One region of the Mesobacillus sp. AQ2 genome, then DNA from elsewhere that is predicted to be linked to it. Evidence: predicted binding sites of a transcription regulator. Region 1 holds the regulator's gene; each other region holds the start of a gene.
What was found. The regulator Rex, encoded in region 1, represses fermentation and respiration genes when NADH is low (regulators of the CRP and FNR family bind a similar motif). The targets are predictions, from matches to a motif close to TTGTGAAATATTTCACAA.
Positions count from the first base shown of each region.

Region 2: the regulator Rex is predicted to act here: its motif matches at 6,103-6,120, upstream of QNH36_RS14425 (formate/nitrite transporter family protein).
Region 3: the regulator Rex is predicted to act here: its motif matches at 3,246-3,263, upstream of QNH36_RS04855 (cytochrome ubiquinol oxidase subunit I).

Region 1 covers NZ_CP126080.1:255,523-265,584, reverse strand. Annotated here, with positions in the region: gene QNH36_RS01490 (LytTR family DNA-binding domain-containing protein) at 1-251, opposite strand, end outside; gene QNH36_RS01485 (hypothetical protein) at 407-1,054, shown strand; gene QNH36_RS01480 (NADP-dependent oxidoreductase) at 1,365-2,390, opposite strand; gene groL (chaperonin GroEL) at 2,643-4,271, opposite strand; gene groES (co-chaperone GroES) at 4,329-4,613, opposite strand; gene QNH36_RS01465 (GNAT family N-acetyltransferase) at 4,797-5,324, opposite strand; gene QNH36_RS01460 (CPBP family intramembrane glutamic endopeptidase) at 5,565-6,296, shown strand; gene QNH36_RS01455 (YdiK family protein) at 6,300-6,500, shown strand; gene QNH36_RS01450 (redox-sensing transcriptional repressor Rex) at 6,525-7,181, opposite strand; gene moaC (cyclic pyranopterin monophosphate synthase MoaC) at 7,207-7,701, opposite strand; gene QNH36_RS01440 (ABC-F family ATP-binding cassette domain-containing protein) at 7,882-9,810, shown strand.
Region 2 covers NZ_CP126080.1:2,869,806-2,879,867, reverse strand. Annotated here, with positions in the region: gene QNH36_RS14455 (ABC-F family ATP-binding cassette domain-containing protein) at 1-636, opposite strand, end outside; gene QNH36_RS14450 (hypothetical protein) at 962-1,099, shown strand; gene QNH36_RS14445 (SCO family protein) at 1,231-1,830, opposite strand; gene QNH36_RS23985 (LrgB family protein) at 2,031-2,228, shown strand; gene QNH36_RS14440 (LrgB family protein) at 2,430-2,618, shown strand; gene QNH36_RS14435 (Crp/Fnr family transcriptional regulator) at 2,707-3,381, opposite strand; gene QNH36_RS14430 (endonuclease MutS2) at 3,869-5,788, shown strand; gene QNH36_RS14425 (formate/nitrite transporter family protein) at 6,140-6,979, shown strand; gene QNH36_RS14420 (XapX domain-containing protein) at 7,041-7,211, opposite strand; gene QNH36_RS14415 (MFS transporter) at 7,417-8,592, shown strand; gene QNH36_RS14410 (YozQ family protein) at 8,732-8,941, shown strand; gene QNH36_RS14405 (hypothetical protein) at 8,961-9,119, shown strand; gene QNH36_RS14400 (transcriptional regulator SplA domain-containing protein) at 9,386-9,637, opposite strand; gene QNH36_RS14395 (hypothetical protein) at 9,694-9,858, opposite strand.
Region 3 covers NZ_CP126080.1:975,040-985,101, forward strand. Annotated here, with positions in the region: gene QNH36_RS04825 (DNA topoisomerase III) at 1-500, opposite strand, end outside; partial or broken gene QNH36_RS04830 (NUDIX hydrolase) at 586-1,017, shown strand; gene QNH36_RS04835 (GNAT family N-acetyltransferase) at 1,072-1,488, shown strand; gene QNH36_RS04840 (YbjQ family protein) at 1,589-1,906, opposite strand; gene QNH36_RS04845 (hypothetical protein) at 2,029-2,193, opposite strand; gene QNH36_RS04850 (peroxiredoxin) at 2,498-3,109, shown strand; gene QNH36_RS04855 (cytochrome ubiquinol oxidase subunit I) at 3,289-4,641, shown strand; gene cydB (cytochrome d ubiquinol oxidase subunit II) at 4,631-5,659, shown strand; gene QNH36_RS04865 (solute:sodium symporter family transporter) at 6,224-8,035, opposite strand; gene QNH36_RS04870 (DnaJ family domain-containing protein) at 8,208-8,582, shown strand; gene tnpA (IS200/IS605 family transposase) at 8,763-9,233, shown strand; gene QNH36_RS04880 (methyl-accepting chemotaxis protein) at 9,411-10,062, opposite strand, start outside.

The sequences.
Region 1 (10,062 bases):
ACCGCCATGCCATGATAAGGAATGCCAAAAACATCCCGGTTAATAAACTCAGAAACCTTCTGCTTCGACTTCAGCGCCTTATAGGCAATCGTCCCTTCCTTCACAGGATCGCCAGCAGCAATCTTCAAATCCACCCTCTTGCTTGGACGATAATAAATATATTCATTCGTATTCGAAACCGCAATCGAGATTTCATCAGAAAATAACTCCCCGATGACATCCAGCAATGAGCTTAAGGTTATATCCTTCATGCTTTTATCACCTCGATATTATTATACTACTATTATGAAAATTCTTAAGCTGTGCTTTTAAGGAAATACCTTTGCTAACTACTACATTCGTCCACTCAAGTAAGGTGTTATATGCATATCCATATTAAAGAATAAACATAAGGGGTGTTAATAAAATGCCAAAAGAATTTATTAACGAGAAGGGTGAGGTTAAAAACCAGCTCCCACCACTGCCTAAACAGGATGCTGCTGAGAGTTTGGATTTTAATCCAGTTACTCCTGATCAATCTGGTGACCCTCAGTGTGGACCAGTTAATCGAAACGTCAGTTTTTGCTGTGAGGCAGAAATTCCTGAAGGGTTTATGGGCGTGGTTGACGATATAAGGTTAATTTATAATACGAATCAATTAAGAACCTATATAGAGGAATGCGACAAGACTGTTGATACTGACTGTGGTCCTGTAACAGTACCATTATATCAAGTAAGGGTTACAGGATGCATCCCGTTCATTGGAAGCGTATCAGTAATAGGTGATTGCGGAGGATTAGAAACAACAGGAAATGACCCTGCTTGTCAGCCAGCCTTAGATAATTCCGGACTTGGACGTATAAGTTGTTCAGGTAAAGTATGTGTAGACCATGTTATTGGTTGTTCGGCAACTCCACCAACCACTCTCCCTGATTTGAACTGTGACACGATTTCAGTTGCAGCATATGGTGTGTTTAATAATAATCGGCCGGGTGCAGTTTGTGGACTTCAAATTATATGCAGAAGCATAATCTTTGCAGGTGCCTTCCAACTTCCCGCTATTTCCTCCACATAGAATTTAAATCGTGATATGAAAATGGATGCATCTTATTATGAATTTTAATTTGTTATATAAGAGTACGAGCTGCTTACACATAAAACACAGGTTCAATACGAACGATTCTGATAGATGAAAGGCTTAAATTGAAAATGTTTTATGATTGCTTACATGGAAAAAAGGCCACCCATCAGTTTAATGAACTAAGAATGGCCTTATAACAGGTTTATTTTAAATCTATTTTTTATTGTTGTGAACTGAACAAGTGTCTGCGTATTGATAACTTATTGTCTAACGAACAATAATGAAAAAATCCTGCCTGATGCGGTTATTTTTCATGTTGACGGTCTGCCACTTTTACAAGCAGCTTTCCGGTATTATTACCTTTAAAGAGATCAAGGAATGCATTCGGAATATTTTCAAACCCTTCATCAATCGTTTCTTGATATTTGAGCTTGCCTTCCTGCAGCCATTTCCCAAGCTGAGTTGCACCCTCATGGAACCTATTTGAAAAATTACCTACCGTAAAACCTTGCATGAGCGCGCTTTTCTTAATAAGCGTGGTTTGCACACGAGGCCCTAAATCCACACTTTCCAGGTTATAAGAAGAAATCGCTCCGCAAACAGGTATGCGTGCATATCGGTTCAGTTTCGTCAGAACTGCATCCGATACCTCTCCGCCAACATTATCAAAATAAACATCAACTCCATCGGGACATGCCTGGCCGATTGCTTCCTTCAAATCCGCAGCTGTTTTATAATTAACCGCTTCATCAAATTGCAGTTGATCCTTCAAGAATGAAATCTTGTCCTCCGCCCCCGCGATTCCAACTACTCTGGCGCCTTTTATTTTGGCAATTTGTCCTACAACAGAGCCGACTGCTCCTGCTGCTCCAGAGACAACAACCGTTTCTCCTTCTTTGGGCTTCCCAATATCCAATAATCCAAAATAAGCGGTTAGCCCCGTCATTCCCAATATCCCTAAATGCGTCGTAATCGGTGCTAACGACGGATCGATTTTTCTGATTTCCTTCTCTTTTGCAACATAATGCGTTTGCCAGCCAAACATCCCAATTGCGATATCACCCTGTTGAAAGTTTTCAGACTTGGATTCTATCACTTCTCCAATTGAACCGCCTTCGATCACTTTACCAAGCTGAAAAGGTTCAATATACGATTCTGCATCTTGCATTCTTCCTCTCATATATGGATCAACAGACACATAAAGCGTACGAAGTAAAACTTCCCCTTCCTCAAGCTCTTTCGTGTCCTGTTCTATAAAATGAAAAGTCTCCTCATCGGGCATGCCTTTAGGTCTGTTAGCTAATACAATTTGCCGGTTTTTTTCCTTCATAGCAAAGCTCCTTTCGTTTTTGATGGATCTTGCTTAATTAGACAATTAGTCTTTTCCGTCGAGATAGGATCATTAAGAGTTGTTTTCTTTTTATTGTGGGGGAATCCATATTCTTTTTCAAATAATTCAATTTCAACAAGAAAAAAAGAAGCTTCCCAAAAGTTCAATGAACTAATGAGAAGCCTCTTATAGGATGTTAGCATTTTGTTATCAAACCACTTCAAAGCCCATATATAGGGGTTCGAGGGCAGATTACATCATGCCGCCCATTCCGCCCATGCCGCTCATGTCAGGCATTCCAGCACCAGCTGGTTCTGGGATGTCAGCAACTACTGCTTCAGTAGTCAGGAACATTGCAGATACTGATGCAGCGTTTTGAAGTGCAGAACGTGTAACCTTAGTTGGGTCAACGATACCAGCTTCGATCATGTTTACCCACTCGCCAGTTGCTGCGTTGAAGCCTGTGCCGACTTCTTCGCGCTTCAGGCGCTCAACGATGACTGAGCCTTCAAGGCCAGCGTTGTGAGCGATTTGGCGAACTGGTTCTTCCATAGCACGAAGGACGATGTTCACGCCAGTAGCTTCGTCGCCTTCAGCCTGGATTCCAGCAACTTTGTTGTATACGTTCAGAAGCGCTACGCCACCGCCTGATACGATACCTTCTTCAACTGCAGCGCGAGTTGAGTTAAGAGCATCTTCAATGCGAAGCTTGCGTTCTTTCAATTCAGTTTCAGTAGCAGCACCAACCTTGATGACTGCAACACCGCCAGCTAGCTTAGCAAGGCGCTCTTGCAGCTTTTCACGGTCAAATTCAGAAGTTGTTTCTTCCATTTGAACACGGATCTGGTTTACGCGGCTTTCGATTTGAGCGCTGTCTCCAGCACCTTCAACGATTGTTGTGTTTTCTTTTGTAACCACAACTTTAGAAGCGCGTCCAAGAGATGTGATTGTAGCAGACTTAAGGTCGCGTCCAAGCTCTTCAGTGATTACTTCACCGCCAGTCAATGCAGCGATGTCTTCAAGCATAGCCTTACGGCGGTCACCGAAACCAGGTGCTTTAACAGCCACTGCGTTGAATGTTCCGCGAAGCTTGTTGACTACCAATGTAGCAAGTGCTTCACCTTCAACATCTTCAGCAACAAGCAATAATGGCTTGCCTTGCTGTACAACCTGCTCAAGGACAGGAAGGATTTCCTGGATGCTGCCGATTTTCTTGTCAGTGATCAGGATATATGGATTTTCAAGAACTGCTTCCATCTTGTCAGAATCAGTTACCATGTAAGGAGATGCATATCCGCGGTCGAACTGCATACCTTCAACAACATCCAATTCTGTAGTGAAGCCTTTTGATTCTTCGATCGTGATAACACCGTCGTTGCCAACGCGCTCCATTGCTTCAGCGATCAATTGACCAACTTCTTCGTCAGCAGAAGAGATTGCCGCAACTTGTGCGATAGAAGCTTTGCCTTCGATTGGCTTAGAGATAGCCTTAAGCTCTTCAACAGCTGTAATAACAGCCTTTTCCATACCTTTGCGGATGCCCATTGGGTTAGCGCCGGCAGTTACGTTCTTAAGACCCTCACGGATCATCGCTTGAGCAAGAACTGTTGCAGTAGTCGTACCGTCACCAGCAACGTCATTTGTCTTACTTGCTACTTCAGCAACAAGCTTAGCACCCATGTTTTCGAATGCATCTTCAAGTTCGATTTCTTTTGCGATTGTTACACCATCGTTTGTGATAAGAGGTGAACCGAATTTCTTCTCAAGAACCACGTTGCGTCCTTTTGGTCCAAGAGTTACTTTTACTGCATTTGCAAGAGAATCTACTCCGCGAAGCATCGCGCGGCGTGCTTCTTCACTGAACTTAATTTCTTTTGCCATTGTAGAAAAACCTCCTCAGAATTTTAATTTATAGCGTTCTGTCTATAATCGCAGTGATTATTCAACTACAGCAAGAATGTCGTTTTCACGTAGGATCAGGTACTCAGTCCCCTGGTACTTCACTTCTGTGCCTGCGTATTTTGAGAAGATAATGCGGTTTCCGACTTCAACTTCAAGAGCAACGCGCTCACCGTTTTCAAGTACACGGCCAGTTCCAACAGCTACGACTTTACCTTCTTGAGGTTTTTCTTTCGCTGTGTCGGGTAAAACGATACCGCTTGCAGTTTTTTCTTCAGACTCAACAAGCTCGATAATAATGCGATCTCCTAGTGGCTTGATCAAGTGAAACAACCTCCTCAAATTATATGTAGATTTTTTTATTAGCACTCGCCTCAATAGAGTGCTAACACAATTTATATAATAATGAATCTCTATTTTTTTTGCAAGCGTGAAGCTAAAATTTTTCATGAAAATTTACGAGGGTCCTGATGGTGTCGAATGCTGGTGAAATCTCTGCTGACCGCGTCATTTCCTGGTTTGGTAGAGGACGTGCTTCTTCAGCGGACTATCCTGATCCACTCTTGGGTGAAGAAATGTTTTAACAGGTTTCATGCCGATTTTTTTCATGACATTGACAGAGGGTTTATTGATTTCTGCTGTAAAACTGACGACCTCGCTAAAGCCCAGGTTCTTGAATCCATATTCCAAACAGGCCCTGGCACCTTCTGTTGCATAACCTTGGCCCCAGGCATTTTTCTTCAGCCTCCAGCCAATTTCGATGCACGGGGTAAAATCTGATTCGAATGTTGCCCTGTGAAACCCTATGAATCCAATGAACTCTTTTGTTCTCTTCTCTTCAACCGCATATAACCCAAAGCCGTATTCTTTGAACTCGGCAAGAATCACCTGATAAAATCTCTCAGTTTCTGCCGAGGATAAAACACGAGGAAAATAATTCATCACATCCGGGTCTGCATTCATTTTGCAAAAGTGCTCTAAATCTGCGCTTAACCAGTCGCGCAAAATCAGTCGGGATGTTTCCAAATAAACCATTTGGACCTCCAATCATTTTTAATTCACCTTAACAAGTATCTGGTAGTCAGGGAATACTAAGTTCGAACAACCAACTTTTTCATCCTGGCCCTACAATTTGAACTTTCAAATCATTTACTAGTAGAATATAGAGAGTGTATAGATAAGCAAAGCTATCCCCGTATTTTATTTTACAGGCCAGCATATTATTACGTAAAATTTCAGAACATACATTTCTGCATTATTAAGGAGTTTTTTCGATTGAAAAAAGAATACTGGTACGTCATTATTGCCTATATTGTTATGCAGCTTTCAAGCCTGGTCGGGGTCCCAATCATTGCTTTCATCGGTGCTGCGATGGGAAAAAGCCTTGATGAAATGCAAACCCTTGCGATTCCATACTGGCTTGTGATCAGCTTTTCACTGACTCTCCTGATCATCCTGCTGATTTTAAGGAAGGAAAGAACCATAAATGCTGATTTGCGTGAAGTTTCTTCGCCGGCAAGTTCGGCTGCCTGGGCTTTCGCCGGGGTATTCCTGGCCTTGTTCGCGCAGTCGATTGCAGGCAGCATCGAAAGCATGCTTGGAATTGAGATGGGCTCGGAGAATACTCAGGAAATCATCAAACTGATTGAAAGGTTTCCGGTTGTGATTCTCGTCAGCTCGATCATCGGTCCGATTTTGGAGGAAATCGTCTTCAGGAAGATTATTTTTGGCAGTCTGCACAGGAAAATGAACTTTTTCTTAGCAGCCTTGATCAGTTCCGTCATATTCGCACTGGCCCATATGGAGCCGGAGCATGTGATCCTATACTCTGCGATGGGCTTTACGTTTGCCTTCCTTTATGTAAAAACAAAGCGGATCATCGTGCCGATCATCGCCCATGTTACAATGAATACAATGGTTGTACTGCTTCAATCCGTATTCAGGGAAGACATTGAGAGAATGATAAAAGAAGCAGAGAAAATACAAAGCTTTATTGGGGGATTTTAAGTCATGAAGCAATCGCCTATGTTTTCAGGCATTGTCTACATCTTGTTAGGCAGCTTATTCACCTATTTCGCCATCCAAAATGTCAACGATACTGGCTGGGGATTTTTCAGTTATTTGCTCGTCCTGCTCGCAACGTTCGATTTCGGTTCCGGCATCAGAATGATCCTGTTCCATTTCAAACTGAAACAAATGGATAAAAAATAGCTCCTTCATCGAAGGAGCCATTTTTTATTCTTCAGAATCACTGTCTGTCGGATAATGCTTCAAGAAATAAATCAATGATTGCAATTCTACTGCCAGATCAATATGATGGATCCTGATTGAAGACGGTACATTCAGCCTCGCGGGCGTAAAATTCAGGATCCCCTTCACATTCGCCTGTACCAGTCTGTCCGTAATCGGCTGTGCTACCGCTGACGGCACGGTCAGGATCGCCACCTGGATGCCTTCCTCGACAACAACTTTATCGAGGTCATCCATGTGATAGACAGGCACATCGCCAATCTGCGTCCCAACCTTATCCAGGTCGACATCGAAGGCAATTTGAATTTTTGTATTATTGTTTTTGGAAAAATTATAATTCAAAAACGCCGTTCCTAAATTACCAACACCGATCAGCGCAACCTTCGTGAGTTCATCCTGGTCGAGCGTCTTTCGGAAAAAAGTCAGCAGGTAATTCACATTGTAGCCGTAACCCTTTTTACCCAAAGCCCCGAAATAGGAAAAGTCCCTTCTGATCGTAGCCGAATCCACTTTTACCGCTTCACTCAGTTCCGCGGACGATACCCTCTGCTTGCCTGAAGAATGCAAGTTCAATAAAAATCGGTAATACAGCGGCAAGCGTTTTGCAGTTGCCTGCGGAATCTTCATAGCATCATTCGTCATTCTCCATCCTCCACCTGTTCGTATTCTATTTTAACTTCTCATCTCTCTTAAAATCGCCGTTTTTCCCGCCAGTTTTCTCCACAAGATAGGTTTTGCCGATCACCATGCCTTTGTCAACGGCCTTGCACATATCATAAACAGTCAGCGCGCATGCAGATGCTGCTGTTAACGCTTCCATTTCTACCCCTGTATTCCCTTTTGTTTTAACTGCTGCAGCGATATTTAAAATATAATCATTTCCATTTTGCTCCCATTCAAACGAAAGGTCAATTCCTGTTAATGGAATCGGATGGCACATCGGAATGATTTCGGACGTCTTCTTGGCTGCCATGATGCCAGCAACCTGCGCGACTGCCAGGACATCACCTTTTTTCATCTTATTTTCAGTAATCCTTACATATATATCTTCATTAACGGTAATGCTTGAATGGGCGACTGCCGTACGGACCGTCTCAGGTTTTTCACTGACATCGACCATCTTCGCTCTTCCCTCTTCATTAAAATGCGTAAATTCTGCCATCTTCAAGCTCCTTTCAACCAAATAATACACTATTTTCACAAACTTGTGTGTGAACTTTGTTTCTATCTTCACATATAGAAGATGAAATTTTTCTGCCTTACCGCCTGTAGCAGGCCGCACATATTGCCGAGCCCATAGGATTGGGTTACACTATCCCTAAGGCATTAGAGGTGAAAAATAATGATTCTATTACAAGTCAATCAGCTATCAAAATATTTTGCGGCTGATCTTATTTTATCGAATATCAAGTTTGAAATACAGACCAATGATCGTGTTGCTCTTGTCGGCCGGAACGGGGCTGGGAAATCAACCCTCCTGAAAATCATTGCCGGCTATGAATCCCATGACGGCGGCGAGATCATCCGCCCGAAAGGAACATCAATCGGCTATCTTGCCCAGAATACCGGGCTGGAATCCGAGAAAAGTATTTGGGATGAAATGCTGGCCGTTTTTGATCATCTGCACAGCATGGAAAAAGACCTGCGCCGGCTTGAGGAAAAAATGTCTGATCCAAGCATCCTGTCGAACGAGTCCGAGTATGAAAGAGTATTGAAGGATTATGACGTTTTGCAGGTCCAGTTCAAAGAAAAAGGCGGCTATCAGTATGAAGCTGACATCCGCTCGGTCCTGCACGGCCTGAACTTCCAGTCTTTTGATTATTCCACAAAAATCTCCACTTTAAGCGGAGGACAGAAAACAAGGCTTGCGCTCGCCAAGCTGTTATTGACACGTCCAGATATTTTGATTCTTGACGAACCAACCAACCATCTGGACATTGACACACTTTCCTGGCTAGAGCAGTATCTACAGGGCTATGATGGTGCGATTCTGATTGTTTCACACGACCGTTATTTCCTTGATAAGGTTGTGAACCAAGTATACGAAATCTCCCGTCACCAGCTGACGAAGTTCCCGGGCAATTACAGCTTATATTTAGAACAAAAAGCAGCAAATTACGAGCGCGACCTGAAGTTATATGAAAAGCAGCAGGATGAAATCTCCAAGCTGCAGGATTTTATCCAGCGGAACCTTGCCAGGGCCTCGACAACGAAACGGGCCCAGAGCCGCCGGAAACAACTCGAGAAAATCGATCGGATGGACAGGCCGATGGGAGATGAAAAGTCAGCTTCCTTCAGCTTCCAGATCGAACGCCAGAGCGGGAATGACGTCCTGAAGGTAAATACACTTGCTGTCGGCTATCAGAATGAAGCCGTATCCGAAAATATCTCTTTTAACCTTTCGCGTGGCGACAGTACTGCACTTGTTGGGCCAAACGGCGTCGGAAAATCGACCTTACTAAAAACAATCGTCGAAAAACTGCCTTCGATTACCGGCAATATTCAGTACGGCTCAAATGTCTCAATCGGCTATTACGATCAGGAACAGGCAGAGCTGAGCTCGAATAAAAAAGTTTTAAATGAACTGTGGGACGAGTATCCACTGAAATCGGAAAAGGAAATCCGCACCGTATTGGGCAATTTCCTTTTTTCAGGCGATGATGTGTTAAAAATCGTCTACACCCTGAGCGGCGGTGAAAAAGCACGGTTGGCACTAGCCAAGCTGATGCTGCAAAAGTCCAATTTCCTAATTTTGGATGAACCGACAAACCATCTGGACCTGGACAGCAAGGAAGTGCTTGAGAACGCCTTGATCGATTATCCAGGCACCATCCTGTTCGTCTCCCACGACCGTTACTTTATCAACAGGATCGCTACCAAGGTCCTTGAGCTCGATCGTAGTGGGGCAACAGAATATCTAGGTGATTATGATTATTATGTCGAGAAGAAGTTAGAGCAGGAAGAACTTGAGGAACTGGCCAGACAGGCGGCCATAGCAGCTGGCATAGTCACCGAATCAGTCAAACAGGACAAGACCTCCTATCAGCAGGATAAAGAGGCAAAGAAGCTCGAGCGCCAGCGCAAACGGCGTATGGAAGAGGTCGAAGCGTTGATCGATAAGCTCGAGACAGAAGTTGCAGAATATGAAGAATTGCTTTGTGACCCCGAAGTATTCCAGGATCATGAAAAAGCAGGAGAAATCAATTCCAAAATTGAAACCGCCAAGGAAAAACTCGACGAACTGATGGAAGAGTGGACAGAATTGGCGTAAGTTTGGAAAAACCGGGCATGAATGTGTCCGGTTTTTTTGTATGTGAAAACTTATTGATGATGGTTATCCACAGAAAGTTGTGGATTGTTTACTAATGATTTGGTTTGTGCGCAAAAACGGTGTATTTAATCGCAAAAATGCTGTTTTTATTCGCAAAACCAGCCTTTTTATTCGCAAACTGGAAAAAAACAAATATTATTTCCATTTTAAAAACCCAGAATTCTACTTTTTATCCAACAAAAAAGTCCCGAT
Region 2 (10,062 bases), 2.2 Mb from region 1:
ACGGTCGTGGGATACCACGATAACTGTATTCTCAAAGTTGATCAGGAACTCTTCCAGCCATTGAATCGCAGCGATGTCAAGATGGTTCGTAGGCTCGTCAAGAAGGAGTACATCCGGTTTGCCGAATAATGCCTGGGCAAGAAGGACCTTTACCTTTTCTCCGCCACTGATATCCGCCATTTTCTTCGTGTGGAGGTCTTCGCCGATTCCAAGACCTTTAAGCAGGATGGCAGCTTCAGATTCTGCTTCCCAACCATTCAATTCAGCGAACTCTCCTTCGAGTTCCGCGGCTTTCATGCCGTCTTCATCGGAAAAATCTTCTTTCATGTAAATTGCATCTTTTTCCTGCATTACTTCATACAAACGCGCATGGCCCATTATGACGACTTTCAAAACTTCAACATCTTCATATTCAAAGTGGTTTTGCTTTAGTACTGCCATACGCTCGCCAGGAGTCATGGAAACATTGCCTGTCTGAGCTTCGATTTCACCTGATAATATTTTAAGGAAAGTGGACTTACCGGCTCCATTAGCACCAATCAAACCATAGCAATTTCCAGGTGTGAATTTAATATTAACATCTTCAAAAAGCTTGCGGTCACCATATCTCAGGCCAACATTTTGAACTGTAATCATTTATTTAGTAGCCTCCATTAATATATATCCCAAAGATTATAACATGTTTGAACCTTGTGAGCGAATTCTTTTACATTCAAATTGCGCAGGAAGGAAACATTTTTTCATAAAGGTGTTTCCACTGGAGGGAAAATGGGAAAAAGCAAGAGTAGTTTAGAAGGGATTTTGTCCATCTGGCTAACATAATATGGGGAAGAAGTATATTGGGAAAATAATGAAAAAACTTTTTGTCTGGATGTCAATTTTTTTGCTCATTTTCACACATTTTTCATATTTTTCATGTAGAATAATAATAGACAAAGATGGATAAAAAGGAGTTTTTGAAATGGCTAAAAAGCAGCTGGTTGATTTTGTGAACCGCCTAAAGGAATCAGGGATAAAAGTCAGCTTTACTAAGCCAAAATCAGAATTTTTCTCCCTGCAAAAAACAGAGAAACATCCCACCACTGTTAATTCACATTAAGAGATAGACTGGCTTTTTCCTCTTCGCGGTAAACTGCATCCAGCTACTTCACTCATTAATGAAGTAAAAGCCAATCTATTACGGTTAATAAAAATAAAAGAAAGCGGTGCAGCCACCGCTTTCTTTTATTTTTAAAGCTCATCCATAATGGCTTCGAAAACTTTATCTTTTTTAAAATCCTCACCCATAGGGAATTTCTTGATGAATTTATTATTTTCATCAATCAGGTAAGTAAAAGTACTGTGCACGTAAAAACCGTTTCCTGGGTCTCGGTACTGGAATTTAAATGTATCGGCAACATTCTTGATTTTTTGTTGTTCTTCTAGGGTATTGGCTGGGTCCCCGGTAAGGAATATCCAATTCCCGTCATTTTCAAGCCCGAAATTCTCCATGTACTTCCTTAAAACCTCTGGGCTGTCACGGTACGGATCAATCGTAATCGTTAAAAATTGGACTTTATCTCCATAAACGTTTTCTTTTATTAAATCATTCCGCAGAAGGTTCATCTCCTGGGTTGTCGTAGGGCAGATATCCGGGCAATTAGTATAAATAAACTCCACCAGCTTGATTGTGTCCGTATCTTCTCCGAATGTATATTTCTCTTCATCCATGGTTAACAGGGTAATGCCTTCTGGTATTTGTGCATTGGCATCCCTGACTAAAAAGTATGAGATTCCGGATGCAATACCAATTAAAACAATAAGTGAGCTAATAATATAGATTTTTTTCATAACGCAAGCCTCCCCCTTTATAAGATATAAGAAACACGAGGAAAATCATATGGACATTGTGTGAACTATGTTTATTCTTTTTGCCTTTTCAAAAGGTACGATCAATGAAAAAAGTAAACATTCTTGCAAAAAAGTAAACGAAATCTATAATTATAGTAATAATGTTTGGAACGAAAAAGGAGCCATTTTCTTGAAAGCGGATAAGTTCGTTATATACATATTGCAATTTTTTGAGTACAGTCATCGTGATCTGCGTTTTGCTGATCCTGAACATCCCTTACGAAGCAGCGAGCGAAATAATAACCTATTTTCTGGGACCGGCTACAGTAGCTCTGGAAGTGCCTTTATACAAACAAAGAAAAATAATTGCGTTCAACCTGCTTTGGCATGGCTTTTAACGGGAACTGTCTCGACTATTCTTTCAGCTGTCATGATAGGTTATTTACTGAACTTGACTAATATTATCCTGGTTTCATTGACAATCAAATTCATCACGATACAGCTTCCGAGGTTGCCAGGATTATAGGTGCTGATCCGATTTTGGTGGCAGCCTTTGTCATGATTACCGGATGACAGGAGAGATGCTGGGACCTTAGCTGATGAATGTCATGAAAATCCATGATCCTTTTTCAAGAGGACTGGCGATCGGCACAATCGCCTATGGGATCGGTACAGCCGAAGCTGCCAGAGAAGGGGAGCTTCAGGGGGCGGTATCAGGAGCAGCGATGGGATTGGCGGCGATCCTTACATCACTCCTGCTGCCCGTTATTATCCCCTTCTTTTTATAAGTGGAAATATTGGTGGAAATCTTGAAGCATTTTACGGAAAAATATAGAAAGGAAGCTGACAATTTATAAGCTTCCTTTTTTTAATGCTTCAATCCATGTTACAGAACTCAATGGGGCAATTTTCACACTGGATTTCACGTTTGAGGAAAGCAAGGTCATGTATGATAATCCTTTTTCTATTAATCGAAATAATTCCTTCGTCCCGCAATTCCCCGAGCATTCGGCTTACACTTTCCCTTGCAGTGCCACAATAGTTAGCAAGATCCTGGTTTGTAATTGGTACATTGATATGGATGCCATCTTCCTTTTTAATACCGTAGCTGTTACTAAGGCGGATCAAAGTGGAATACAAAGCGCCTTTCTTTCCATGCAGGACGAGATCCCTGAATTTAGTGATGGTCCGACGGATATGATCGTTCATCCACTTAAGGAACTGGTATGCCAATTGGCTATTGTTGAATAAGATGTTTTCCAGATTCTCGATATTGATTGCGGCTGCTTCACCGTCCTCAACAACTTTTGCATTGAACAGATACCTTGGCCCAACTGTAAAAAGAGTAAGCTCACCGACGATATCCTTTTTCTTGCACAGCCTTAAAAACAATTCTTTGCCCTCGGCGTTCATCTTGGAAACCTGCACTTTTCCTGAAAGGATGATATACATTTCTTTAGCTTCCAGACCCTCGCGGAATAAAAAGGTACCTTTTTTTAACTTAATGATCTTTTCCGATGCCTTGATCAGTTCGCTTATCTCATAATTCATATTGCTGATATTTTCCTGGCTGGCCACAAAATCTCCACCTTTTTCGACCTTTGGTTAACCCTAATTAAAATGAAATATAAACAACAGGTCAATAGAGAAAATGTGAACATTCTTTTTACAAATCATTTCTCGAAAAAATGGATGAATTTGGTTGACAAAAGAGGCTGAAACGACGTATCCTATTGAGGAGATTATTGATATGTAAGGAGTATGTTCTATGTTAGGTGTCGTTCTTAACTAAACCGTTAATTTCATACGGTCAATCCAGTTTGAAATGAAGCCTTTTTTAGGTTTATTTCTTTATGGCCTGGATTGGATGTTAAGAACAATGAACATAGAAGCATGCTTGATATTTGTGAGCAGAAGCTGTGTGCATATACACAGCTTTTTTTCGTAAATATTTTGCTCACAGCCCAGCTGTAAGCATTTTAAGCCGCTTTGGACTTGTCCATTGCGGCTGTTTTTTATTTTTAAGGAGGAATAAACATTGAACGAACAAACTTACACTGTTCTTGGTTATGACAAAATCAAAGAAGCCATTTCGGGATTCGCTTTAACAGAATCAGGCAGAAAGAAAGCTATGGAAATGGAACCATCCACGAACCTAAAGCAGATTGACGCATGGCATAAGGAAATTTCAGAAGCCATTGAGATTCTAAAAATCAGCTCAAGCGTTCCTATCCATGGTCTCGAAGGCATGGAAGCGGTAATGAATGGTTTTAACAAAGGAATCCCGCTGCGTGTAGATCAACTTGTACAGTTGAACTCATTCATTGACAGCTGCAGCAAGCTCCGCCGATTTATGAGGGATAAAGAGTATTGCGCACCTAGAGTATCCGCCTATGTCTATAGTATTGAGGAACTGCCAGAACTAGCAGCGGAAATCCAAAGGTGTATTCGCAATGGACAAATTGATGATTACGCATCAAAAGAGCTGTTAAAAGTCCGCAAACAAATTGGTATCCAGGAGGAGCGTTTGAAGGAAAAGCTTACACAATTACTGAAGTCAGCAAAACTCAAACCATTTCTTCAGGAAGCAGTCGTCAGCCAGAGGAATGGAAGGTACGTTATACCTGTAAAAAAGGAATATCGAGGGAAGGTAAGGGGGGCTGTGCTCGATACATCGGCTTCAGGTTCAACTCTTTTTGTCGAACCAGAAGAAATCGGCGTCTTTCAGGATCAAATGGAGTGGCTCTTCCTCGAGGAGCAGGCAGAGGTGGAGAAAATCTTATTTGCCCTTACCGGTCTGGCAGAAGGTAAAGAAAAAGAAATTAAGCTTGCGATCGAGACGATGATCCATTATGATTTTTTATTTTCAAAAGCAAAGTATTGTAGATCGATTGATGCAAAAAAAGTCGATATCGTGGATGATCAAGTGATTGATTATAAAAAGGCACGTCATCCGCTTCTTGGCAGGAATGCGGTCCCATTAACGCTCGAGATCGGAACGAACTACCATGCACTTGTGATTACTGGACCAAATACCGGGGGGAAAACGGTTTCTATTAAAACAGCTGGTCTGCTGGTGTTGATGTCCCAAAGTGGATTGCTCCTGCCGGTTGGAGAGGGCAGCAAATCAGGTATTTTTCATAAGATCCTTGTGGATATAGGGGATGGGCAAAGTATTGAGCAAAACCTAAGTACCTTCAGTTCAAGGATTGTGAATATCATTGAGATTCTAGAAAAAGCAAATGACAGGACCCTTGTCCTCCTGGATGAGCTCGGCTCTGGAACCGATCCTGGAGAGGGTATGGGATTGGCAACAGCCATACTTGAGAACCTGAACAATAAGGGAGCGACCATATTTGCTACAACACACTATAGCGAAATTAAAGAATTTGCGGATACACATGAAGATTTTATGAATGGCTCAATGGAATTCGATTTGGAGACATTGATGCCCACCTACCGGCTGCGCATCGGAACGGGAGGCGATAGCCAGGCATTTGCGATTGCCCTGAAGTTGGGAGTGCATCCAAAATTAATAGAACGGGCCCATATGATCACTTATAAATCAGAAAAGAATTATAGTGGTCTGTTTCAAGATAGCAATGAATTAAAAAGGCGGGAAAAGCAGCTGCTCGTCAATAAGCATAAAAGAAAAAAAACGGCCGATGCCAGCAAAACAATAAATCGCTACGAAATGGGTGATAGTGTTTATGTATCAAGTTCAGGAGAGCTTGGGGTCATTCACAAAGGGCCCGACAGTAATGGGAATTATATTGTGCAGATGAGAGATGGAAAAATAGAAGTAAATCATAAACGTCTGAAATTGAACATCCCTGCGGCAGAGCTTTATCCAGAAGACTACGATTTCAATATTTTATTCGAAACCAAAGAACACCGTAAGCTGCTCAACCAAATGGAGCGAAAGCATATTGAAGGAAGTATTATCAGGCAAGATTAATGGATTTTCAAAGGATTAAGGATGATGGGCCCCAAGGCGGCGCGGCTTTGGGAACCAAATAGTGCTGATCCAGAGAAGAATGCAGTATAGATTAATTCATGGCTACTACAGAAAGTTTTTCCTGAATCGCCCTGCTTTTATTGAAATTAGACGCTTAGGGGAAAGCCCCTATGAATTTTAAGAAAGTGACGGTGAAAACCGTTCAAGTTGCATTGATAATGATATGGAAACGCTTAATAAATGGTCATAAACATTTCATGTTTTTTTGTCTTAACAAACAGATAAATCAAGTATAAGATTAAACCAACACAAAAATGTGATTTATTTCACAAACTAAGTGAGGTCTTAAACTTGAGCAGACATCCTATCGACATTGCCATTGGTATTGCTTTGAAAAAGAAAGGTTATTTAAGTGAATCAAAGTTGAAATATTTAATGAGAGCAACACTTGCAGGTGTATACATCGGTTTTGGGATTATGGTCTCATATCGACTGGGGGAGTATTTTTTTGATGCGCATTCACCAGCAACTCCAATCGTAAGCTCGATCTTTTTTGGATTGGCTCTGGTCCTGATTTTATACGGCGGCGGGGAGCTTTTTACTAGCAATACAATGCTGATGACCATCAGTTCTCTTAAAAAGGTGACATCATGGAGGGATACCGCTGAAAATTGGATTGCTTGCTATGCAGGAAACATCGCAGGAGCTATATTTTTTGGGACGGTCATTATGTTGTCGGGGATTTTCCCAACACCTGAAAAAACGCAATATATGATGGAAACCGTAAGCATGAAGATGAATACCCCCGCAATCCAATTGTTTTTCCGTGCGATTCTGTGTAACTGGCTTGTGTGCCTTGCGGTCTGGGTACCTTACAATATTAAGGGGGATGGAGCAAAAATCGGGGTAATGATGCTGCTGGTGTTCGCTTTCGTCGTATCGGGTTTTGAGCATAGTGTCGCAAACATGGTTTTATTTTCGATTGCTCTTCTTGTTGAACATCCAGAGACCATTAGTTTTGGTTTAGGTATTCATAATCTCCTGACAGTTACGATAGGGAATATCATTGGCGGGGCAGTTTTCGTTGGATCAATTTATGTCTACCTGGATGCCACAAAGAATGCCGCAACAAAAAAGCAAGTGGAATCATCCGCTTTCTATGGACAAAACACCTTTAAACAATACTTTTAATATAAGAAAAAATCCGCGGTGACCCCGTGGATTTTTTTGCTAATCCTATTGATGAACGCCTTTATCCTTTAAAGCTGTTCAAAATCCACTCTCCAACAACTCCGCCTAAATAAACGCCGACAATTCCCAGTACACCTGCCAGCACTGGTGGTGCAGGGAGCGGAAGCTTGAGGAATTTAAATAAAATCCCAACGATCAAACCAGCAACCAGGCTCAATATTATTTCTCTCATGATTTCACCGCCTCTTATGGCATGATAGATTAAATCAATAGGTGAGCAGACGTCTGATCACTTAAAACAATATTATTTTAACATGACATAACTTAAATGAAAACGCTTTATTCTTTCTTTATTTTGAATAAAACGATTTTTTCTATTCTTATACTAAAATAGTGGTAAAATATAACTCTACATATTGACATCACGGAGGATTCAGATGGAAAAGCGAATAAAGCAGAATATCCTTACATTACAAGGATTTTATCTTTTTGTATTTTTCGGGATAGGAAGTCTCTTCCCCTTATTAAGTATATATTTAACCGAAGTGGAAAAATTGAATGGCTATCAGATCGGATTAATCTTGTCTGTTGGTCCTGTGATCATGATTTTTTTTCAGCCATTCTGGGGAATGCTTGCCGATATGAAAAATTATCATAATCGACTGTTAACACTTACGACACTAGTAACCGGGATTGCTGCTTTTGGTTATCTCGTGTTTGACAAATTTTTATTATTCTTAATTGCTGCCACAATACTTGCCATTTTCCAAAGTGCAATAATTCCTTTATCAGATAGTATCTCCTTAAAATATACTAGCAAAGTTGGTGTGAATTATGGAAATGTCAGGTTATTCGGATCATTGGGATTTGGCCTGGCGGTTTTCGTAATGGGGAGATTGTCTGAATGGAACCCAGAGATTATTTTTTATGCGTTCTTCCTGACATTAGTGATAGCCGCGGCTTTTTCAGTGAAAATGCCAAAAGAATCCTCTGACAGGTCCAGAAGTCTCTTTTCCGGTATGAAGGATTTATTGCGGATGAAGAAGTTTTTAGTTTTCCTGGGTGTAACGTTCATGATTTTTGGACCAAATCTAGCGAATAATTTTTATTTCAGTCTGTTTGTTGAGGATAGAGGTGGGACATATACAGGGATTGGCATTGCATTTCTTATCGCGGTGCTATCCGAGATTCCATTCATGAGGGTTGCAGGCAGCTGGATCCGCAAATTGGGGCTTCTTCAGGTTGCTTTAATCGCATCTCTTGTATCATTGATCAGATGGATGTTTTATTTTACCGAGCCTGCATTGGGTCTTGTCTATGCATCCGCTGTCATACAGGGATTTTCACTTGGGTTATTCATTCCGGCAGGATTGCAATATATACGCGACATTACACCTCCATATGTCACAGCCACGGCAGTGACGATTTACTCAGCTGTCGGCAATGGGCTGGGTAACTGGTTCTTTACATTTATTGGAGGTATCCTTTTCGAGGAATTTAGCATTTATGTTGTATATTTGTTTTTTGCTGCTTTAACTTTAATTGGCGTTTTGCTGACAGTCTGGCTTTTACAAGAGCATAAAAAAACGTCAATGGAAACAGGCATTCAGTAATTTTTCACCCCTTCTTATATGAAGGGGTGTTTTGGTTTTTTAAACGAATGTCGGGGGTTATGCGCCGCAAGACAAGTGAATTGTGGAGTATGGTTTATGAATTAATGTCAAAAAATAACCTGAGAAAACGAAAGGAGGGATTACCCTGAAAAAAGATAAAAATAAAAGTACAGAAGTAGCTGGCCGTATGTACGAGACCGCGGATTACCAAAGGAATGATGAACTTTCAAATGGGCTTGCCATGACCCACGAACAAGCTAGCGACAGTTATGCAGAGGGAGAAGTAGGCGGGGACATTGAACGCACATCAGCTGCAACTGACGAGTTGAATAGAAGAGGCTACCAATAGGAAGACAGGGGGGATAAGAATGTCCGAAAAAGGTGAATTCCAATCGAACGATCTACAGTATAAAATGCCAGATGCATTAAAGAAAAAGAAAGACTTCGTGTATCGCGTAGGCTATACATCAAGTACGGGGAATCAGACGAATAACGAAAAGGAACCAATTAAAAGGTCTGACCTCTAAAAAACGTAATTGCTCAAAGATAAAAGCACATCCTTATCGGATGTGCTTTTATTGAAAGAGGATTTGTGCATTTAAAGTTTTCCGCGTCGTATCACTTTGTTGGGGGTAAGGGTGCCTTTCTTTAGATAAACAAATCCTCCTTCGAGTGCAGAGCCAATGACAAGTTTAGAAGATGCTGAAAGAACTTTCATGTTCGGACCCTCCTAATAGAAATTGGCTTGCATTTGTAAAATACCCTTTAAAAAGAGGATAAAACCCCGTTTGGGTCACAACGCATCGTAGGGATCTACGGCCTCGCTGCAAGCTTTTTCCGCTGCGGCCTGTGTAGCGAAAAGAGCATCATCATCTTCAATAACATGCAAGGTCTCGTTTAGGAAAAGAGCCAGGGCATTGGGGTCTTTGGGATGTTGAACGATCTCACCGGCCTTGATATTTGAAACAGAAGGTACATGGGGGTTACGGTAAATAACAAAAACTTCATCACCATTTTTCAAATTTTTCGGGTCGATTAAATCCAAGCAGATTCCCTCTTTTCATTTTTGTGGTAACAGATTCCTTTTTGCAAACATCCGAACTAGAGATTTTCATTCTGTTGTTTTATTTCATCTCCAGTAAAAAAAATATTCGCAGCTTCGATATCCCGATGCTCATCTACAGATCCTCCAGGGACAAACCTTTGATTCGGAGTATATGTGGCTTTAAGATTCTTTTTGCTGCTATCCTCTTTTTTATAGTCCATGATCTCACCCCCTGGTATATATAGTTTCTGTAATCGAATTTAGGTTATACCGAAAAAATGAACTTCAAGTTAGAATGAAAAAGTCACCAAATCGTCACGGATGTAAGGGTTTACATTTTATTCAGGGTGGTATACTAAGAGTGTAAGAAGAAAGCCATTAACATCTTAGGAGGCTCAACCAATTGTGTTCGTTCCGTAGTGAAC
Region 3 (10,062 bases), 720 kb from region 1:
CAGTCAGCCTCGGCACGGCAGACAGCCGACTCGTACAGATCTTCATACTGCTTGCCAGGCTTCAGGTTTTTAAAACCTTCCTTTATGGCGCGGTCTGTCTGGGACGAGATCCACAAACGCTTGATCGGCTTGCGCCAGTTGATGCGCTGAAGGATCCATCTTGCGACAAGCTCACCTTCACGCCCGGCATCGGTCGCGATGATGAATTCACCTACATCCTTGCGCTCAGCAAGATGTTCAATCGCCTTGAATTGGTGGCTCGTCTGCTTGATGACCTTCAGCCCCATTTTTTCAGGGATGATTGGGAGTTCTTCAAGCTTCCAGACTTTATACTTCGGATCATAGTTCTCCGGCATCTTCAATTCGATCAAGTGTCCAAGTGCCCAGGTGACGATGTATTGATTTCCTTCAAAATAACTTTTATGCGTTTTATTGCAGCCAAGCACACGCGCCAGTTCGCGGGCAACACTTGGTTTTTCTGCAAGGACTAATGATTTCATGATTGCTCCTTTCAAAACAAAACAGTTTTGCTTATGCTTTACTTAGTATAATAGAAAAAAGCGATTTTTTGTAATGGAGGGAACCATGAGCGATTATATTAAAGAAATCCGTACCTTGATCGGCAGCCGTCCATTCATCCTGGCTGGTTCTGCGGTACTTGTTTTTAATAGGGAGTTTGAAGTATTACTGCAGCTTCGCGCTGATACTGGCAGGTGGGGGATTCCAGGGGGTGCGATGGAACCTGGCGAGAGTTTTGAAGTGACAGCCCGCAGAGAACTATATGAGGAAACGGGATTGCGCCTGAATACATTGAAGTTTTTGGATGTTATCGCTGGTAAGGAATATTACTTTCAATATCCGAATGGCGATGAAATTTATAATGCGATTGCCTTGTATGCCTGTACTGATTGGGGCGGAGAGCTGCAGATGCTCGATGGCGAAAGCAAGGAGCTGCGCTTTTTTGCATTGGACAATCTGCCTTCACTCCAGGGGAGGCCGGAATTGATAATAAACAAAATCAAGGACTATGGAATCCTGCCAATCATTAGGGAAATAGAACTAAATGACGTCATGGCAGCTGCTGAAGTTCTTGATCTTCAGAAAAAGTCGTACAGGATTGAAGCGGATCTGATTGGCACGGACGAGATCCCTCCGTTAAAAGAAACATTCGAACAACTGCAGAATTGCGGTGAAACATTTATGGGTTATTATATTGAAGGTGTGCTGGCAGGGGCGGTTTCCTTTAAGAAGGAAGGGAAGGTACTGGATATTCATCGGATGATGGTCCACCCAGACTCTTTCCGCAGGGGAATTGCCGGGAAGCTGCTGGCCGAGATTGAGCGCCAGGACTGCCAAGAAATCCTTGTCTCCACCGGGGCCGCCAATACGCCTGCCATCAAGCTTTATGAAAAACTTGGCTTTGTGCACCAACATGACTCAGTAGTCGGAAACGGACTGGTAATCGCTAATTTTAAAAAAGAATCATAAAAAGGACCAGGCAGTGTGCCTGGTCCTTTATCTGAAGTGATGCACATAAACCTTATACCTTATTTTAAACAATGGTTCTTGAAAACGAAGCCCAACAACCTTATTCCTTAATCCTGACGGCTGTCCCTGTTGCGATGCACATCATCATGCCTTCACGCAAGGTCTCAAAATCAAGGTCTACACCGATAACGGCATTTGCTCCCAGGCGGCGTGCTTTGTCCTCCATTTCGCGAAGCGCGATTTCACGGCCTTCCGCCAGTTTGTTCTCATATGCAGAACTCCTGCCGCCAATCACATCGGTGACACTTGCCAAAAAGTCGCGCACGACATTCGCGCCCATTATCGCTTCTCCAGAAACAACCCCCATGTATTGTTCAACTTCCTTGCCTTGCAGTGTCGATGTAGTGCTTACGATCATGTTTATTCCTCCCCGAATTTTATGTGCTGACTGTGAAAAGATTGTGTATGGATAACTATACGATGTTCGGTGGAAAAAGTTTCACAAAAAGAACCCGGCTATTGGCCAGGTTCAGGAATAACTTATACTTCATCTTCCTCAATCCGATTTTTGAAAGCTTCCTGGACAACCAGGAATTCCTCGTCTTCCTGTGCTTCGGTTTCAGGACGTTTTGCTTTCAGTGCATCTGCAGGCAAGTCTCCTGGATGGCCTTTTTTCTTATGGTTGAATTCTTTTCCTCTGCCCATTCGTGAACCCTCCTTTCTTGTCTCATGTAGTTTTTCCTGAGGGAACCTGAAATATAGAGGCTGTTTTCGTAAAGATTTATGTTAAAATCCTAAAGCCGATTTTAACGTGCTATAAAGCCATTTTGCAGTTCGTTTTTAAGTGTGCAAGCTCTTTTCTCATAACGAGCTTTAATTTTGTGTAGAAAACTAGCTCATTCAATCCCAATATGAAGTCAATAGCAATAAAGTTTGAGAAAAGAGCCTTATAAAAAATGAACGGCATATGATTGTATAGATACAAATTTTATGAAAGGAGGGCGCTGGAATGGATGAAAAAGTGTATGCCAAAGATTTAGTGGAATGCCCGACTGTTTTTTGTGCAAACCGTGACGACCAGGCACCATTATTTACGGCAGATGCCTTGATCAATGGTGATATCAAGAAAATCAATCTGGAGGATTATCGTGGGAATTGGGTCATTTTATTTTTCTATCCGAGCGATTTCACTTTTGTCTGACCGACAGAGCTGGCGGCGGTCGCCGCTATTTATCCATATATAAAGTCGATTGGTGCAGAACTGATGTCCATCAGCACGGACAGTGTTTACAGCCATCGCGTCTTTAAAGAAACTTCACCATTACTGAAAAATGTGACGTTCCCGATGGTCAGTGACAGGACACAGGTCATCAGCCGTGCCTACAGGGTGCTGGATGAAACGACAGGTGCCTGCTTCAGGACTTCAGTTTTTATCGATCCCGAAGGCATTATCAGAGCCAAGTTGACTTATCCAAGAAACGTGGGGAGGAATCTCCCGGAACATCTGAGAATTCTCCAGGCACTGGAATATGCGAAGCAAACAGGGAAAGGCGTACCGGCGAACTGGGTGCCCGGGCAGCCTGGAGTCAGTACAAATCCCTCGAATATCGGAAATATTTAATGAGTGCAGGTCCTTAATACAGGGCCTGTTTTTTATGTCTGTGACGCGCATCACAAAATATAGGAAAGATGTCACAAAATATCTACAAAAATCTTCGATATCACTCACAAAGTTTTTTTAAAATAGAATTACGACTATGTTAATCTTTTCACAAACTAATGAATTTTGGAGGAATCAAAATGGATGAGGTCCTGATATTAAGCCGGATTCAGTTTGCTGTCACCGTGTTTTATCATTTCTTGTTTGTACCGCTGACGCTTGGACTGGTCATTCTTGTAGCCATCATGGAGACCAAGTATGCTCGCACCCTTGACCAGACGTATAAACGGATGGCGGATTACTGGGGAAAGCTGTTTGCGATCAACTTTGTTCTTGGAGTCATCACCGGCATTACAATGGAGTTCCAATTTGGGACGAACTGGTCCGAGTATTCGAAGTATATGGGGGACATTTTCGGTTCGCCGCTCGCGATTGAAGCACTGGCCGCTTTTTTTCTTGAATCGACCTTCATGGGCATCTGGCTGTTCGGCAAGGACAAGTTTTCGCCAAAAATGCGGGCTATCTCAATCTGGATGGTTGCGCTCGGCACGAATATCTCTGCACTATGGATCATCACTGCCAATGGGTTCATGCAAAATCCTGTAGGCTATGTCCTGAAAAATGGCCGTGTAGAGCTGAACAGCTTTACGGAGCTCGTTACCAATCCTTATGCATGGTATATGTTCGTACATACAGTCGTCAGTGCCTATATCGTTGGCGCGTTTTTCATGATGGCCATCAGTGCCTATCATTTACTGAGGAAAAATGAAACAGGGTTCTATAAAAAGTCTTTCAAATACGGGCTGGCAATGGCACTGTTCTCTGCCACGCTGACTCCATTCATCGGCCACCAATCCGGGGTATTCGCGGCAAAGATGCAGCCGGCTAAAGGAGCGGCGATGGAAGCAGTCTGGGAAACCCAGAAGGACATGCCTTTCCATCTTATACAGATTCCTGACCAGGAAAATGAGCGGAATGCGTTTGAAGCAATCAGCATTCCTAAACTTGGCAGCTTTTTTTACACGAATTCCTTCGATGGCGAGGTAACGGGCCTGAATGATATAGCGAAGGATGAACGGCCGAATGTTGAATTGGTATTTTACGCCTTCAGGGTGATGGTCGCGCTCGGCGTCTTTTTCCTGGCTGTATCATGGTATGGATTGTATTTGCACCGGAAAAATAAGCTCGAGAGCTCCCCTCGATATTTGAAACTCGTCCTTTACTCCGTGCTCCTTCCATACCTTGCAATTAACGCTGGGTGGATGGTGGCAGAGGCGGGACGGCAGCCGTGGGTGGTTTATGGATTGATGAAGACAACAGAGGGTGTGTCTCCGATTGCTGTATCACAAGTGGTCTTCTCACTGGCAGCGCTCGTCATTTTTTACACGGTTCTCCTGATTGCAGATGTCTATTTGATCATAAAGTATGCGAAAAAAGGGCCGGAATCAGAGGCCCAATATGGTCTTGAAGGAGGCGTGAAGCATGTCTCATGATACACTCGCGATTATTTGGTTTGGTCTTTGGGGCTTGATCTGGACCGTTTATTTCATCCTTGATGGATACACGCTCGGAACAGGGATGCTATTGCCCTTCACAGCTAAAAACCGCCAGGAAAGAAACCAGCTACAGGAAGCAGTCGGACCGTTCTGGGGCGGGAACGAGGTCTGGCTGATTACAGCCGGAGGTGCGACCTTCGCCGCATTCCCATCCGTCTATGCCGACATGTTCAGCTTTTTATACACACCGTTATTTCTCGTCTTGATTGCCCTGTTCATAAGGGCCGTCGGGCTCGAATTCATGCATAAGGATGACAACCCAATCTGGCAGGCAGCCTGCAAATGGAGCTTTTTTGCCGGAAGCTTCCTGATCGCCTTCTTGTTTGGAGTCACTTTCGCCAATTTGTATCGCGGCCTGATGATCGGGGCAAATGGCTACGAAGGGAATTTGTTCAGCCTTCTCAATGGATATGGGATTTTGGGAGGATTCCTGTTTGTTTCGCTGTTCCTTTTATCCGGGTCATTATGGATCCAGTTAAAAACATCAGGACAAACGGCAGTGCGGGCTTACAGGATTTCGCGTGTGTTGGCAGGAGTGGCGCCAGCAATGCTGTCACTATTCTTCCTGGCAACAGTGAACCGGACTCCATTGCTGGATAACTACTCGGAGCATCCAGTTCTCTGGATTGTACCAATTCTCGCCTTGGCCGCGATGCTTTCATCGGCTTACTTTATCTTTAAAAAGAAAATCGGCTATGCGTTCACTTCAGTCTGCTTAACCATATTCACAAAAATGGCGTTCGGATTCATCGGGATGTTCCCGAACATGCTGCCATCAAGAATAGACAGCACCTACAGTGTCAGTCTATTTGACGCCGCCGGAAGCAAGCTCAACCTGACGATCATGTTCATTGTCGCAATCATCTTCGTGCCAATCATCCTTGCCTACCAATCATGGAGTTACACATTGTTCAAAGACAAAATCTTAAAAGAGAATGCGAAAGGATACCAATAAGAAAGGGCGTCTGGGTTGCCAGACGCCTTCTTTTTGAAGGAGCGATTTAAGCAGGGATTCTTTGGGCATTCGGGTTAAAGAGTTTTCTGGACAGTTCAAACAAAGTTCCGTTCCAAAATGACTAAGAAAAGCAGTTTCCTGGACATTTCAGACCAAGTTCCGTTCCGAAATGTCTAATAAAAGCAGTTTCCTGGACATTTCAAGCTAAGTTTGGCTTCAAAATGTCTAATAAAAGCAGTTTCCTGGACATTTCAGACCAAGTTCCGTTCCGAAATGTCTAAGAAAAGCAGTTTCCTGGACAGTTCAAACAAAGTTCCGTTCCAAAATGACTAAGAAAAGCAGTTTCCTGGACATTTCAGACCAAGTTCCGTTCCGAAATGTCTAATAAAAGCAGTTTCTTAGGCATTTCAAACAAAGCTCCGTTCCAAAATGTCTAATAAAAGGGGGTTCATGAACATTTCAGAGAAAGACTCACCTCAAAATATCCAATGAAATATACATGAACAGAGCGTTCAATACAGCAAAAATAAGACCTATTAGAATTCACTCTAATAGGTCACATTTCTATGTTAAGTCCGTAACCGTACTTTTTAAATTTGCATTGGTGCTGATATTTCTTTCAATAACCGTATTTTCTTTTTTCAGGTATCTGGCGTAGGATCTGTTCCATTTTTTTATGGCAGCATAGGATAGAATCGCTGTGACTATGACGATACCAGCGATGACTGGCCAAAATGCTGTGGATACATAACCGCCGTCGTAGGCTAATCCGATCGGTGAGAACACAATATAGGTGATGGCAACGAATGCAAGCAGGATTATGGATACTGGCAATGTGTATTTCCATGGAACCATGTCAACAGCTGCTTCTGATCGGAAGGTATATGGTGTCGCTCTTGGCTTCCAGATTCCAATTCCGACCATGATGGCGACTTCAGCCACGAACAGGATTGCGTATATATGGATGAAGTGGATTGGCACTGCATAATCGAAAAGATGCTGGGTTCCCCAGACAAGCATATAGTATGTGATGACATGGAAGATGATCACAGCTTTTGCTGCCAGTGCTGGTATTCGTTTTGAGAAGATGCCGACAAGCAGGATGGCGATGATCGGGATATTGAAAAAGCCTGTGAATCTCCTGATCAGATCCCATAAGCCCTCAGGCGCGTTCATCAACAATGGTGCAATACATAATGAAATGACTGCCAGAAGCGTGCCGGAAATTTTGCTTACGGAAATCAATTTTGCATCATCTGCTTCTCGATTAAAGCGCGCTTTATAGATATCGAGTGCGAACATTGTGGCAGCACTGTTTAGTAATGAGTTGAACGAGCTCAGGACTGCTCCGAGGAGGACGGCCAGGAAAAAGCCTGACATCCACTTCGGAAGGACATCGGAAATCAATGCCGGATAGGCGAGATCCACCGATTTCAAGCCGCCTCCATACATATGGAAAGCGATAACACCGGGAATCATCATTGTAAGTGGCACAAGCAGCTTATAAAACCCGGAGATTAATACACCTTTCTGTCCCTCAGCAAGGTTCTTTGCGCCAAGGGTTCTCTGGATGACATACTGGTTTGAAGCCCAGTAGAATAGATTGGCAAAAATCATACCGGTAAAAATGGTCCCAAAAGGCACGGAATCCTGCTTTGTCCCGATGGAGTTCATTTTTTCAGTGTCGGTCGTGGCGATTTGCTTCATGCCATCGCCGATACTGCCGTCTCCCAATGCGATCAGACCAAGGATCGGAACAAGCAGTCCGATGATGATCAAGCCGACGCCATTTAAAGTATCGGAAATTGCAACTGCTTTCAGTCCGCCGAAAATTGCATAGATGGCACCGATGATGCCAATGATCCAGATGACAATCCAAACCGATGCTTCATAAGAAATGCCAAATAGTTCAGGAACGTTGAAAAGCTGCAGCACAGCCAGGGCACCAGAATACAGCATGGAAGGTGCAGTCACGAGTATGTATCCGAGCATGAACAGGAGGACAGTGTATTGCCTTACGCCTTCATCAAACCGCTTGCTCAAAAACTCGGGAAGGGTAGTGAAGTTGCCCCTGAGGTATTTCGGCAGAAGGTAGGTAGCCATGAGAATGATCGCGAAGGCAGCTGTAACCTCCCAGGCCATGTTTGACATATTGGTGCGGTAAGCCTGGCCATTCAAGCCGACCAGTTGTTCAGCTGACAGGTTGGTAAGCAGCAGGGAACCGGCAATGAAACCGCCTGTCAGGCCGCGTCCAGCGAGGAAATAACCGGCTGAATCACTGACCTCCCCTTTCGTTTTTATATAAGAATACCAGGCTACCAGACCCATGAAAAAGGCAGCCGAAACCAGAGTGAATCCAATTCCCCCAACATTCATTCAATAACACCCCTTGATGTGTAATTTTTTACTATTTAATAGCCTGCTTGCTGTCTCTTTAAACCATTAACGCGATAAAATATTATTTCCAAATATTTAAATTAGAAAAAAATGGATGAAAGTAATATACTAATAGTAGTTATGATGAATTTAATGGACTGGAGTGGTTCAGATGGATTTTTCAATAGTGGTTTCTGAGGATCGTATCAAGCGTGCTTATAAAGATGGAGAGTTCGAAAATCTGCCAGGCTACGGAAAACCGCTGATTCTGGAAGATTTGTCAGCTGTGCCGGAACACCTTAGAATGGCGTACAAGATGCTGAAAAACGCTGGTTTTTCACCAGAAGAACAGAGGCTTAGGCAGGAAGTGATGTCAATCGAGGACTTGATCCGAACTTGTGAAAATCCCGAAGAGAAAAACAGGCTGAACCAGGAACTCAGCGCCAAGTTGCTCAAGTACAATAAAATCATGTCCAGCAGGGGTGCCAGGACAAATTCTTCTATCTTTAAAAATTACGAACGGAAAATTGAAAAGAAACTATTATAAATAAATGGCCAGGTGGAGAAATCCAACCTGGCCATCTTATTTACTGTGTTAGAAAACCCCTGGCTATGCCGGGGGTTCCAGAGAGCTTATAGCGTGGTAGTAATAAAAAAACCTCACTTCATGGTAGGATAAAGTTGGTTTCCCGACCACTTCATCTCACCGTAGAAGGAGGTATGCCCTATGAAGGACATGAACAGTTTAGCACATACAACATGGAATTGTAAGTATCACATAGTATTTGCCCCAAAATACAGAAGACAAATCATTTATGGAAAATATAAAAAGAGTATAGGCCAAATTATCAGAGATTTATGTGAACGAAAAGGTGTTGTGATCCATGAAGCTAATGCCTGTCCGGACCACATTCATATGTTAGTTAGTATCCCGCCGAAATTGAGTGTGTCTCAATTCATGGGTTACTTGAAAGGAAAGAGCAGCCTCATGATTTTCGATCGACATGCCAATTTAAAATACCGGTATGGAAACCGGAAATTTTGGTGCCGAGGCTTCTATGTTGATACAGTAGGCAGAAACAAAAAGCAAATACAAGAATACATTCGAAATCAGCTCGTGGAAGACTATCAAGCTGACCAGTTAACATTGTTCGAAGAGTTTGATCCTTTCACAGGACAAAAAAATAAGAATAAATAAAGAAATTCTTTAGAATTGGTGAGTGAATGTGGTGCAGAAGGGAAACCCTTTCAGCGGGCCTTTAAGGCCAAGGCCGGTAAGAGAGGCTTTCAGCCGCAGAGCAAACCACCAGTTCACACTGGTGGTTTTGATTATTAGAGATAATTTTTCAGCAGGATAAGATGCCTGTAAGGTATCTTACGCACCAAGTTTCTCGATTTTTTCAGCTGCAGCGGCTGTCTGGCTGACGTAGGCGGCAATTGTCTGGTTATCATCGTTCAATGTTTCGATCGTGGCGTTCATCTCTTCAAGGCCGGCAGTTGCCTGCTCGATGATTGCAGCCAGCTCACGTGTTGAAGCTTCGACATCGCCTGTCTGATTCTGGACATCGCCAACCATCAATTCGAATTGGCTGAATTGATTTGTCAGCACTTGCAAGGTACAACTGACATCTGCGAAGAAACCAGAAACTTCCTCCACAGCAGTGCGGCTATCCGCCAGTTTTTCACTGCTGTCATTCATTTTTTCCAGTGCAGCCGAGTTAGTTTCATTTACAGAAGTAAGGTTTTCGGTAATCTGGATGGCGGTTTCCTTCGTCATTTCCGCAAGCTTGCGAATTTCATTGGCCACGACGGAGAAGCCTTTGCCAGCCTCGCCAGCCCGCGCCGCTTCAATCGAAGCATTCAAGGCAAGCAAATTTGTTTGCTCAGTGATGTTGCGGATGTTGACGATGAAGCCATTGGTTTCTTCGATTTTCTTCGTCAGCATCGAGAATGTCTGGCTCAATTCGGAAATTGAAGCAGCAAGCTCTTTCATATCACCCTGGAGCTCGCTTATTTTTCCAGAACCG